DNA from 4 places in the Pectobacterium carotovorum genome. Region 1 is predicted to be linked to each of the others. Evidence: predicted binding sites of a transcription regulator. Region 1 holds the regulator's gene; each other region holds the start of a gene.
What was found. The regulator sigma-54, encoded in region 1, starts transcription at its own class of promoters, with help from an activator protein. The targets are predictions, from matches to a motif close to GTTGGCACANNTTTCGCTNT.
Positions count from the first base shown of each region.

Region 1 (3,193 bases):
ATCCCGACCCATCCGATGGATGGGTCGAGTTTGTTCCTTTGCCAAACGGCAAAGGAGAAAATTAGTGCTGCTTGAGTTTATCTTTATGCTTATTGAGCTGTCTTGCCAGTTTATCAATCAATAAATCTATCGCGGCGTACATATCTTCCGCTTCTGAGGTTGCATGCAGCTCGCCACCATTAACGTGGAGCGTGGCCTCGGCAATTTGCTGAACTTTTTCCACTCTCAATACCACATTGACCTGATTAATCCGGTCAAAATACTGCTCTAATTTGGCAAACTTGCCATTCACAAAATCACGCAGCGGTTCAGTGATCTCGATGTGGTGTCCGGTAATGTTGAGCTGCATAGTGTCTTCCTTCTCTGTTGAGATCAAATCAGTTGTTTACGCTGATTTGATGGTGGGATAGATAAAGACTCTCGGTATTTTGCCACGGTACGGCGTGCCACGATGATGCCCTGATCGGAGAGCTGTGCCGTAAGCTTGCTGTCGCTTAGTGGTTTGACGGGGTTTTCCGCCGCAATAAGCTTCTTCACCAGCGCGCGAATTGCCGTTGACGAGGCTTCTCCGCCGCTATCGGTATTCACATGGCTGGAGAAGAAATATTTTAGTTCAAAAATGCCGCGCGGACTGTGCAGGAACTTCTGTGTCGTCACGCGTGAGATGGTGGACTCATGCATATCCACCGCCTGGGCGATATCTGCCAGTACCATGGGCTTCATGAATTCTTCACCCTGCTCGAAGAAATCCTGCTGCTGTTCGACTATGCAGCGGGTCACTTTCAGCAGCGTGTCGTTACGACTTTCCAGGCTTTTGATGAGCCAGCGCGCCTCTTGCAGATTACTGCGGATAAATTGCCCGTCGCTGTCGTTGCGTGCGCTGTTGCCCAGTGCCGCATACTGCTGGTTAATCTGTAGGCGGGGAACGCTGTCGGTGTTGAGTTCTACAGCCCAGATGCCCTGGACTTTGCGCACAAGCACGTCAGGAATCACATATTCAGATTCGCCGGTGTTGATCGACTGCCCTGGCCGTGGATCGAGCGATTGGATCAGCGCCAGCGCTTCTTTCAGCACGTCTTCTTTCAGACGCGTGACGCGGATCAGACTACGGAAATCATGGTTGGCTAACAGATCGAGATGATCGCTGACGATCAGGCGGGCTTCGACCAGACGCGGCGTGCTGTCAGCAAACTGGGAAAGCTGCACCAGCAGGCAGTCGCGCAGATCGCGAGCGGCGACGCCAACGGGATCAAAGCGCTGCACGCGTTTGAGTACGGCTTCGACTTCTTCCAACGTCACATCGTCGTCGCCGATGCTGTCGAGAATGTCCTCCAGCGGCACAGTCAGGTAGCCGGTGTTGTCCACGGCATCGACGATAGAGGTCGCGATAGCTGCGTCGGTGTCTGAAAACGGTGTGAGTTCGACCTGCCACATCAGGTAATCCTGAAGCGTTTGCGTGGTTTCGCCTTGATAAATTGGCAGTTCTTCATCGCGATAGTCGGTGCCGGTGCCTGACGGTGTGCCTGCGGAGTAAATCTCATCCCAGGTGGCGTCTAGCGGCAATTCTTCCGGCATGTCCTTCTGTTCCAGAGCTTCACCGGTATCCAGTGAATCGCTGTCTGCCTTTTCAAATGACTCGATTTCGTCGTGTTGATCCGTTTGTTCGAGCAACGGATTGCTTTCCAGCGCCTGTTGAATTTCCTGTTGCAATTCAAGCGTGGACAGTTGCAACAGGCGGATGGCCTGTTGGAGCTGTGGGGTCATGGCCAGTTGCTGGCTAAGCCTGAGTTGCAAACCTTGCTTCATAAATCGCGCTAACGTCCCATAAGTACTGCAAAGATAAAATATTACCCTATCAGAGTCGGAAGCCTTCGCCCAGATAGACGCGTTTCACCTGCTCATCGGCCAGAATATCGGTCGGTGAACCGTGGGCGATCAGGTTGCCCTGACTCACGATGTAGGCTCGTTCACAGACATCAAGCGTTTCGCGGACGTTATGATCGGTAATCAGCACGCCGAGCCCGCTGTCACGCAGATGCTCAATGATTTTTTTAATATCCAGTACGGAGATCGGGTCTACGCCCGCAAACGGTTCATCCAGCAGGATGAACTTCGGATTCGCCGCCAGCGCACGCGCAATCTCTACGCGGCGTCTTTCCCCACCGGACAGCGATTGTCCCAGACTATCGCGCAAATGAATAATATGGAATTCTTCCATTAGCTCATTGGCACGATCTTCCTGCTGCTCGGTCGTCAGATCTTTACGGATCTGTAACACCGCCATCAGGTTGTCATAGACGCTTAAGCGACGAAAAATAGAGGCTTCCTGCGGCAGGTAGCCGATACCGCGCAGAGCGCGTTCGTGCAGGGGAAGCAGGCTGATGTCGTCGTCGTCAATAACAATGCGTCCTTCATCACGTGGGACGATACCCACGACCATGTAGAACGTTGTTGTTTTGCCGGCGCCGTTCGGCCCGAGCAGGCCGACGATTTCACCGGAATTGACGGTGAGGCTGACGTTTTCGACGACCTTACGGCCTTTGTACGCCTTGGCCAGATTTTCTGCGGTTAATGTTGCCATAACTTATTCAGTGACCCGTGGTTGCGGTTGCTGAGAACGAGAAGGCTGGCTCTTGTTCTCTTTCTCCTGAAGCTGAGAGGGGACCAACACCGTCGTCACGCGCTTTCCTTTTTCGCTGGTCGCTTCCATCTGCTGCTGTTTCACCAGATAGGTGATGCGATCGCCTTTTACATTGCTATCCTGCTGTTCCAGATAGGCATTGCCTGTCAGCACCAGAAAGTCTTTGGCCAGTTCGTAGCGGATTTTCTGCGCGTGACCTTTTACCGGTTTGCCGTTGTCCTGCATCTGGTAGAACGTCACGGGGTTACCGTAGCCTTCCACCACTTCACTGCCTTGCGTGCCCTGTGGGCGCGTCACGACGACCTTGTCGGCTTTCACTTCAATCGTCCCTTGCTTCACGACAACATTGCCGGTGAACGTCACCGTGTTGCCCTGCATGTCCAGAGACTGCTGTGCTGAATCAATGTGAATAGGTTGGTTGCTATCGCCAGTGACGGCAAAGGCGGAAACGCTGACGGCGAACAGCGAGCTGGCGATCAGGGTGTTACGCATCAGATTATTGGTTTTGGATTTCATAAGAGGTTTTTACCTTTTCGATCAACTCGGCCGTTT
Region 1 covers NZ_JAXAFK010000002.1:53,115-56,307, forward strand. The annotation lists gene hpf (ribosome hibernation promoting factor) at 62-349, opposite strand; gene rpoN (RNA polymerase factor sigma-54) at 373-1,806, opposite strand; gene lptB (LPS export ABC transporter ATP-binding protein) at 1,856-2,581, opposite strand; gene lptA (lipopolysaccharide ABC transporter substrate-binding protein LptA) at 2,585-3,157, opposite strand; gene lptC (LPS export ABC transporter periplasmic protein LptC) at 3,138-3,193, opposite strand, start outside.

Region 2 (3,193 bases), on a different contig from region 1:
AAAGCCTTCACGACGCATGTTTTCGATCAGAACCGACAGGTGCAATTCACCACGGCCAGAAACGCGGAACGCATCAGCGTCTTCGGTTTCGTCAACGCGCAGGGCAACGTTGTGTACCAGCTCTTTGTTCAGACGCTCCAGAATCTGGCGCGACGTAACATACTTACCTTCTTTACCGCAGAATGGTGAAGTATTGACGTTGAAGAACATGGTAACGGTAGGTTCATCGACGCTCAGTGCTGGCAGCGCTTCGACATTCTGCGGATCGCAGATGGTGTCGGAAATGTTCAACTCGCCCAGACCAGTGATCGCGATGATATCGCCTGCTTCCGCTTCAGCCGCGTCGATACGCTCCAGACCAAGGTGAGTCAGAACTTTACCGACTTTACCGTTACGGGTTTTGCCTTCGCTATCAACAATGGTCACTTGTTGGTTAGGCTTGACTTTACCGCGCTTGATACGGCCGATACCGATAACGCCAACATAGTTGTTGTAGTCCAACTGAGAAATTTGCATCTGGAACGGCGCATCCATCTCAACCTGAGGCGGAGACACGTGATCGACAATCGCCTGATACAGCGGGGTCATATCTTCCGCCATGTCGGTATGGTCGAGACCCGCGATACCATTCAGCGCAGAAGCATAAATGATCGGGAAATCCAGTTGCTCGTCAGTCGCATCCAGGTTCACGAACAGGTCGAATACCTGATCGACAACCCAGTCAGGACGCGCGCCAGGACGGTCAACTTTGTTGATAACCACAATAGGTTTCAGACCGTTGGCAAATGCTTTTTTGGTCACGAAACGCGTTTGCGGCATCGGGCCATCCATCGCATCAACAACCAGCAGTACCGAGTCAACCATCGACATTACACGCTCAACCTCGCCGCCGAAGTCGGCGTGTCCCGGGGTATCTACGATGTTAATGCGGTAGTCTTTCCAATTAATGGCGGTATTTTTTGCGAGGATGGTAATTCCACGCTCTTTCTCCAAATCGTTGGAGTCCATTACACGCTCGGTTGCTTCGACACGTTCACCGAACGTTCCGGATTGTTGCAACAGCTTGTCAACCAGGGTGGTTTTCCCATGGTCAACGTGCGCAATAATGGCGATGTTACGCAAATTTTCGATCACAGCTTTGCCTCAGGCATTTAGAAATAGCGCGCTATTGTACACGTATTAATCGAGGGACTAAACAAGATCACAAGCATCTATGATAAACAACCTAGAGCTGCCTGCTTTGTGATCCCTTTCACGGTGCAAAAGCGCTACAAGCGAACACGAATGCACCAAATAAGTGCAATAATTCACATATGGAGCACCATTTTGGTGCTTTAGACTATAATGGTGCAGTGGATTTCCGTGAGAAAGCCCCAAGTAGCAACACATTGCACACATTTAAAAAGTTGGCACACTTTTAGCTTTAGTCTACTCACGGCAACAACATCAATCCACAACGATATTCGTTCCACGACGATAAATGACCAATCGGGAGAACCAAGTATGTCCGCAGAACATGTTTTGACGATGCTGAATGAGCACGAAGTGAAGTTTGTTGATTTACGCTTCACGGATACTAAAGGTAAAGAGCAGCACGTCACCATTCCGGCTCATCAAGTCAATGCCGACTTCTTCGAAGAAGGTAAAATGTTTGATGGTTCTTCGATTGGCGGTTGGAAAGGTATCAACGAGTCAGACATGGTTCTGATGCCCGATGCTAGCACAGCGATGATCGACCCGTTCTTCGAAGATTCTACGCTGATCATTCGTTGTGACATCCTTGAACCAGGCACCATGCAGGGTTATGACCGCGACCCGCGTTCTATCGCGAAACGTGCGGAAGATTTCCTGCGTTCTTCTGGCATTGCCGATACCGTCCTGTTCGGGCCTGAGCCAGAATTCTTCCTGTTCGATGATATCCGTTTCGGCAGCAGCACTTCCGGTTCTCACGTTGCTATCGACGACGTTGAAGCTTACTGGAACTCCGGTAAAGAATACGAAGGCGGTAACAAAGGTCACCGTCCAGGTCTGAAAGGCGGCTACTTCCCAGTTCCACCAGTCGATTCATCACAGGACATCCGTTCTGCTATGTGTCTGACCATGGAGCAAATGGGTCTGGTTGTTGAAGCTCACCACCACGAAGTGGCTACCGCGGGCCAGAACGAAGTGGCTACTCGCTTCAACACTATGACCAAAAAAGCTGACGAAATTCAGATCTACAAATATGTCGTGCATAACGTAGCTCACGCTTACGGTAAAACCGCGACCTTCATGCCAAAACCTATGTTCGGTGATAACGGTTCTGGTATGCACTGCCACATGTCTCTGTCCAAAGACGGTACTAACCTGTTCGCTGGCGACAAATACGGCGGCCTGTCTGAACTGGCTCTGTTCTACATCGGCGGTGTTATCAAGCACGCTAAAGCTATCAACGCCCTGGCGAACCCAACCACCAACTCCTACAAGCGTCTGGTCCCAGGCTACGAAGCCCCAGTTATGCTGGCTTACTCTGCCCGTAACCGTTCTGCTTCAATCCGTATCCCAGTTGTTGCCAGCCCGAAAGCACGTCGTATCGAAGCGCGCTTCCCAGATCCAGCAGCTAACCCATACCTGTGCTTCGCTGCACTGCTGATGGCTGGCCTCGACGGCATCATCAACAAAATCCACCCTGGCGATGCGATGGACAAAAACCTGTACGACCTGCCGCCGGAAGAAGAAGCAGAGATTCCAAAAGTTGCAGGTTCTCTGGACGAGGCACTGGCTGCACTGAACGAAGACCGCGAGTTCCTGACCCGTGGTGGCGTGTTCACCGACGACGCTATCGAAGCATATATCGAACTGCGTAAATCTGAGATTGACCGCGTTCGTATGACGCCGCACCCAGTTGAGTTCGAACTGTACTATAGCGTTTAATAACGACAGCGTTTAATAACGACAGCATGGTTGGGTGTGCTGATACCCAACCATGACCGATAAACAACAGAATACTAAGAAGTTTGTTCTTGTTGCCGTGGAAACGCTTCAGCCCATCTTCGGATGGGCTTTTTTCACCACCGGCATTGGCCGTTGCGACGTAACATCCATCATTCACACTACAATGCACCACGACGGTGCGGGAGTCTGCGTTATGGCAACAGGCACGCTGCCCGATGCTGGGCAGATCCTAAATTCTCTGATAAACAGCATCTTATTG
Region 2 covers NZ_JAXAFK010000006.1:13,223-16,415, reverse strand. The annotation lists gene typA (ribosome-dependent GTPase TypA) at 1-1,134, opposite strand, end outside; gene glnA (glutamate--ammonia ligase) at 1,504-2,913, shown strand; gene glnL (nitrogen regulation protein NR(II)) at 3,128-3,193, shown strand, end outside.
Region 2: glnA (glutamate--ammonia ligase) is a predicted target of sigma-54. The motif match lies at 1,406-1,425, and genes of this name have one in related genera.

Region 3 (3,193 bases), on a different contig from region 1:
GTTCCACCGTGATTTCCGGTTAGACGACTGGCTGTTATACACCGTGGAAAGTACATCCGCATCCGGTGCTCGTGGCTTCGTTCGTGGGCAATTCTATACTCGGGAAGGCGTGCTGGTTGCATCCAGCGTGCAGGAAGGCGTCATGCGCCGCCGCCAGTAATAAACCTTACGGCAGCCGCGTAAAGTAAAAAAACCACCGCCAAAGGAGATGGTTTAAGACGGGTAATAAAACAGGCGTGGAGTTTCCCCCACGCCTGTTTACTGTATTTGAGTATTCTTACTGATTGATGTAAGCGCTCTTATTGGTTGTAAGCGCTCTCGCCATGGCTGTTGACGTCCAGACCTTCGCGCTCTTGATCTTCAGGTACACGCAGGCCGACAATCATATCCGCCACTTTGAAGGCGACGAATGCCACTACGCCGGACCACACCAGACAAACAATGACGCTGAACAACTGAACCCAAACCTGATGCGCCATCGTCACGCCTTCTGCATAGCCAACACCGCCCAGCGAAGCCGAAGAGAATACGCCAGTCAGGATACAGCCAACGATACCACACACGCCGTGAACACCGAACACATCACACGGGTCATCCACACGCAGCCATCTTTTCAGTACGGTTACGCCCCACAGACCTGCAACGCCGCCAGCCAGACCGATAATCAGTGCGCCACCCACACCAACGGTACCCGCCGCTGGCGTGATTGCCACCAGACCGGCGATACAGCCAGAGCACGCGCCCAGCAGAGATGGCTTACCACGTACCATCCACTCACCGCCAACCCATGCCAGAATCGCAGCGGCAGTAGCAACAACCGTGTTCAGGAAAGCCAGAGCAGCAATACCATTCGCGGCACCGGCGGAGCCGGCATTGAAGCCAAACCAGCCGATGTACAGAATCGCTGTACCGATAAATACCATCGGCAGGTTATGCGGTTTGAAGGCTTCTTTGCCAAAACCAGCACGTTTGCCCAACAGGTAAGCACCAACCAACCCAGCGACCGCCGCGTTGATGTGAACCACCGTACCACCAGCGAAGTCCAGCGCGCCATCCGCAGCCAGATAACCGCCGCCCCATACCATGTGCGTCATCGGTAGGTAGGAGAACGTCAGCCACAGAGCAACGAAAATCAGCACAGCAGAGAAACGGATACGCTCAGCAATCGCCCCAACAATCAGCGCGACAGTGATACAGGCAAAAGAAGCCTGATACGCCACGTGCACAAACTGATAGAAGGTGCCGCTAATGGACTCAATTCCGATGCCTTTCAGCATAAACGTGCTGAAGCCACCGAAGAAGGCGTTACCTTCGCTGAAAGCCAGGCTATATCCGTAAACCACCCACAGGATACAAACCATCGCGAACGTTACACTCACCTGCGTCATCATGGACAGAACGTTCTTAGAACGAATCAGGCCGCCATAAAACAGTGCAATGCCCGGTATAGTCATAAAGAGTACCAGCGCGGTACAAATCATAATAAAAGCGTTATCCGCTTTATCAATCGTCGGTGTTGCAGCCATTGCCCAGGACGGGAGTAATGCCGCCACACCGAGACCTAATGAAGAGAGTCGTTTTTTCATTTTCATCCATCCCTATTTACGTATCTACGCTAGGTGTTGTTAAAGTGCGGCTTCGTCAGTTTCACCCGTACGAATACGGATAACCCTTTGCAGCTCGGCGACAAAAATTTTGCCATCACCAATTTTTCCGGTGTACGCGGCTTTACTGATAACATCGATCACTTCGTCCAGTTGGTCGTCTGCAATCGCGATATCAATTTTTACCTTGGGTAAAAAGTTAACGCTGTATTCTGCACCACGGTATAGTTCCGCGTGCCCTTTCTGACGACCAAATCCTTTCACCTCAGTGACGGTGAGCCCCTGGATGCCGACAGAAGATAACGCTTCACGTACATCTTCCAGCTTGAATGGTTTTATCACCACAGTAACCAGTTTCATTTATCTTCCCCCTAGCCATTACGTTCAGGCTTTCGCCCGTCACTTGTTCGATTACGCGCTCTATGAAGTAGGTCTACGTCATGACTAAAGCAAAGGGTGTGCCATAAATGATTTATCTGGCATAAATCAGGAAAGAGAACGTGTTTAAAGATGAGAAAGGACAAAAAGCCAACACAACGGGAAAGAAATGCAGGAAGATCTGGGCAATAATTGCACTATTTTAGTGCGCAAGGGGTGTTTTCAGTGCAGTGCGGGTAAAAACCGGAATCACGATGCTTACTGATGGTGCGAAGCCGTGAGCAGACTGTCAGTCTGCACCACTCAAGGCGGTGCAGACCACAGAATAACGGCTAATCGAGTCAGACAATGCAAGGCTCGGTGCTGGTGGCAGCAAGATCCTCTCCAGCCAGCTGCAATTGATACATCTGATAATAGCGCCCCTGCTGTTGCAGCAGCTGCTCATGCGTTCCCCGTTCGACGGTTTGCCCATGATGGAGCACCATGATCGTGTCGGCTTCAACGATGGTGGAAAGTCGGTGCGCGATGATAATCAAGGTTGTCTGTTCCCTGATGATACGCAACGCCTTTTGCACCGCTTGCTCCGTGCCCGAGTCAATATTCGCCGTCGCTTCATCGAGAATCAGGATTTTAGGCGTTTGCACCAGTACCCGCGCTATCGCCAACAGCTGCTTTTGCCCGGTAGACAGGTTATTCCCCTGCTCACCAACGCGCGTATGCAATCCTTCCGGGAAAGTCCGCACCAGTTCAGCAAGCTGAACGACCTCCAACACGCGCCAGACAGCCTCTTCGCTGATATCGCGCCCCAGCGTCACGTTCACGAACATGGACTCCGCCAGCACAACCGGATCCTGCTGCACCATTGCCACATTTTGGCGCAATACCGCATGAGAGAGTGTAGAGAGCGGCCGACCATCAAGCCGAATCTCTCCTTCATCCGGCGTGTAATACCCCATCAGCAAACTGGCCAGAGTACTTTTTCCGCTGCCCGTATGCCCGACCAGCGCGACGAACCCGCGCTCTGGTATCGTCAGAGAAATATGCTGTAGTACGCGCTTTTCCGTGCCATACGAGAAAGAGACATCGTCAATATCGACGCGCCCGGTAGCCAGCGGACGTTCATCATCGCCATAGCCCTGCTTTGTACCATCCATCAGTTCAAAGATGCGCTCACCGGCAACGACAGCCTGCTGTAACATGGACTGCTGTGT
Region 3 covers NZ_JAXAFK010000001.1:366,166-369,358, reverse strand. The annotation lists gene tesB (acyl-CoA thioesterase II) at 1-160, shown strand, start outside; gene amtB (ammonium transporter AmtB) at 300-1,586, opposite strand; gene glnK (P-II family nitrogen regulator) at 1,626-1,964, opposite strand; gene R9X49_RS01510 (SmdB family multidrug efflux ABC transporter permease/ATP-binding protein) at 2,324-3,193, opposite strand, start outside.
Region 3: glnK (P-II family nitrogen regulator) is a predicted target of sigma-54. The motif match lies at 2,051-2,070, and genes of this name have one in related genera.

Region 4 (3,193 bases), on a different contig from region 1:
GTCTTTGCCCAGCCCGCATTCCGGGCAGAGGAAGCTGTCTGGTACGTCCGACCACAGGGTGCCAGGTGTAACATCCTGCATCGGCTCGCCAAGTGCCGGATCGTAAATCCATTGGCAGACGCTGCACTGCATACAGCCGCTTTCTGACTGCACCGCTGGCTGTGCGGTTGACTGTGGCGCCGCGACTTCACTGCAACCACAGGCGCTCTCGGCGGGGGCGCTCACACTCTGCGGGGCGCTGGCGGTTTGCGGTGCCGCAGTGGGCTGTTTTACTGGCGAAATGACACGACGGGCTGGTGTATCATCCAGCGGATGCAGCGCCCACTGACGAGCGATTTCGCGGCCGTGTTCGCGGCAAATTTCCAGTGCGGAACCGTCAGGACGCCACTTGGTTTTCAGCGCCAGCGTGGTTTCAAAACCGGCGTCCATCAGACGGGTTTGAATGCGATCTACCGCGCCGCCGTTCCAGCCGTAGCTGCCGAACGCTGAGGCTTTCTTGTTTTGGAAACGCAGGCCGGTGATCTCTTCCAGCATGGCGGCGACCTTCGGCATCATCACGTTATTCATGGTGGATGAACCGACTAACACGCCTTTCGAGCGGAAGACCTGCGTCAGTATTTCGTTCTTGTCGTGGCGGGCGACGTTATAGATTTTCACCGCTACGCCGGGGTCAACATCGTTGATGCCTTGCGCGATGGCGTCGGCCATCATGCGGGTGTTATTGGACATCGTGTCGTAAAACAGCGTGATGCGGTCTTCCTGATAGCTGTCCGCCCATTTCAGATACAGGTGGATGATCTGGGCAGGATCGTCACGCCATACCACGCCGTGTGAGGTTGCAACCATCGACAGCGGCAGGTTGAAGCCCAGCACTTCATGGATCTTGGCGGTGACTAAGCGGCTGAACGGCGTCAGAATATTGGCGAAATAGCGCTGGCACTGTTCGAACAGTTCTGTCTGATCTACCTCGTCATTAAACAGGTGCTCATCGCAATAGTGCTGGCCGAACGCATCGTTACTGAACAGCACGGCGTCCTCGGTCATATAGGTCATCATGCTATCCGGCCAGTGCAGCATTGGCGTTTCGATAAAGATCAGCTGCTTGCTGTTGCCGATATCCAGCGTGTCGCCGGTTTTGACCGTGTGGAAATTCCACTCCGGGTGGTGGTGGTGACCGGTGATGGAATCGATCGCGTTGTGGGTACAGTAAATTGGCGTGTTGGGAATACGTGCCATCAGTTCGCTCAGCGCGCCGGCGTGATCCTCTTCGGCGTGGTTGATCACGATGTAGTCAATCGTGTTCAGATCCACTTCTGCCATCAGGTTCTGCACAAAATCGCGGCTGAACTTGTGATCGACGGTATCGATCAGCACGGTTTTTTCTTCGCGGATCAGGTAGCTGTTGTAGCTGCTGCCTTGCAGCGTCTTGTATTCGGTGCCGTGAAAATCACGCACTTCCCAGTCGCGTTGTCCAACCCAGTGGATATTGTTCTTAACGTGAATTGTCATGTTCTGAAACCTCGATAGTCGTATACGGGAATATGCTGTAGAGATTGCAGAAAGCGTGCCAATTTTTAATATGTTGATTTATAACGGTTTAATAAATGATGATTGTCAAAATGACATGATTTATCTATTGTCTTAATGACACAGACTCTGTCATTAGGACACACCATGACACTCTCTATTAACGCCCTTGCCCGCATTGCCATTGAGCTACAAATGGGGCTATCAAATCAGGATCGTTTTCAGCGCTTGATTAACAGCCTGCGCCAGCTGCTACGCTGTGATGCCTCGACGCTGCTGCGTTACGAAAATCAGCTGTTCCGCCCGCTGGCGATCGACGGTCTGGCACCAGACGTGCTGGGGCGACGCTTTCGTCTGTCCGATCATCCCCGTCTGGAGGCCATTGCCCGTGCGGGCGATGTGGTGCGCTTTCCGGCAGATAGCCAGCTTCCCGATCCCTATGACGGCCTGATCCCCAGTCAGGAAGATCTTAAGGTGCATGCCTGCGTCGGCTTGCCGCTATTTGCTAATCAGAATCTGATCGGCGCGCTGACTGTGGACGGTATGGATCCCTGTCAGTTCGACCATTTTAGCGATGAAGAACTGCGGCTGGTGGGAGCGATGGCGGCGGCGGCGCTGAGCAACGCGCTGTTGATGGAACGTCTTGAGCGGCAGTTGCCCGCACCGGTGCGAGCTGAAAGTCCGGCGGCGGAAAGCGTTGAGGAAATGGTCGGGCTGTCGGAACCGATGCAGCGGCTGAAGAAGGAAGTCGATATCGTCGCGGGTTCCGATCTGAACGTGCTGATTATGGGAGAAACCGGCGTCGGTAAAGAGCTGGTGGCGCGGGCGATTCATCGCGGTTCCAGCCGGGCAACTCATCCTCTGGTGTACCTGAACTGCGCCGCGCTGCCGGAGTCGGTTGCGGAGAGCGAGCTGTTTGGTCATGTGAAGGGCGCGTTTACCGGTGCGATCCATCATCGCACCGGCAAGTTTGAAATGGCGGATAACGGCACGCTGTTTCTGGATGAGATTGGAGAACTGTCGCTGACGCTACAGGCGAAGCTGCTGCGCGTATTGCAGTATGGCGATCTCCAGCGCGTAGGCGATGACAATAGCCTGAAAGTGAACGTGCGCGTGCTGGCGGCGACCAACCGCGATCTGCGGCAGGCGGTGCTGGATGGCGCGTTCCGTGCTGACTTGTTCCACCGTCTGAGCGTGTTCCCGCTATCCGTACCGCCGCTGCGCGAGCGTCGTCAGGATGTGGCGCTGCTGGCGGGATTCTTCTGCGAGCGCAGCCGTGCGCAGCTGGGGCTGGCGCGTTTGGCGTTAACGGCCGACGCGGGCGCGCTGTTGGAACAGTACGACTGGCCGGGGAACGTGCGTGAGCTGGAACACGCTATTTATCGTGCCACCGTGCTGGCGCGAGCAGGTCAGGAATCAGGCGAGGTGCTGTTAGGCCCTGAACACTTCAATCTCGAACTTCCCTCCCAGCCTGTTCATGCGACCTCCGGTTCATCGAGCGCTATCGACATCGCGCCGGCGTATTTCATCAGCGGCGGCCTGCGGGAGGCAACGGACGACTATCAGCGTTGGGTCATCCAACAAACGCTGGTGCGCCATGAGAGCAACTGGTCATCCTGCGCAAGGGAACTGGAAATAGACAGCGGCAACCTGCATCGGCTGGCAA
Region 4 covers NZ_JAXAFK010000001.1:32,144-35,336, forward strand. The annotation lists gene norV (anaerobic nitric oxide reductase flavorubredoxin) at 1-1,509, opposite strand, end outside; gene norR (nitric oxide reductase transcriptional regulator NorR) at 1,675-3,193, shown strand, end outside.
Region 4: norV (anaerobic nitric oxide reductase flavorubredoxin) is a predicted target of sigma-54. The motif match lies at 1,553-1,572, and genes of this name have one in related genera.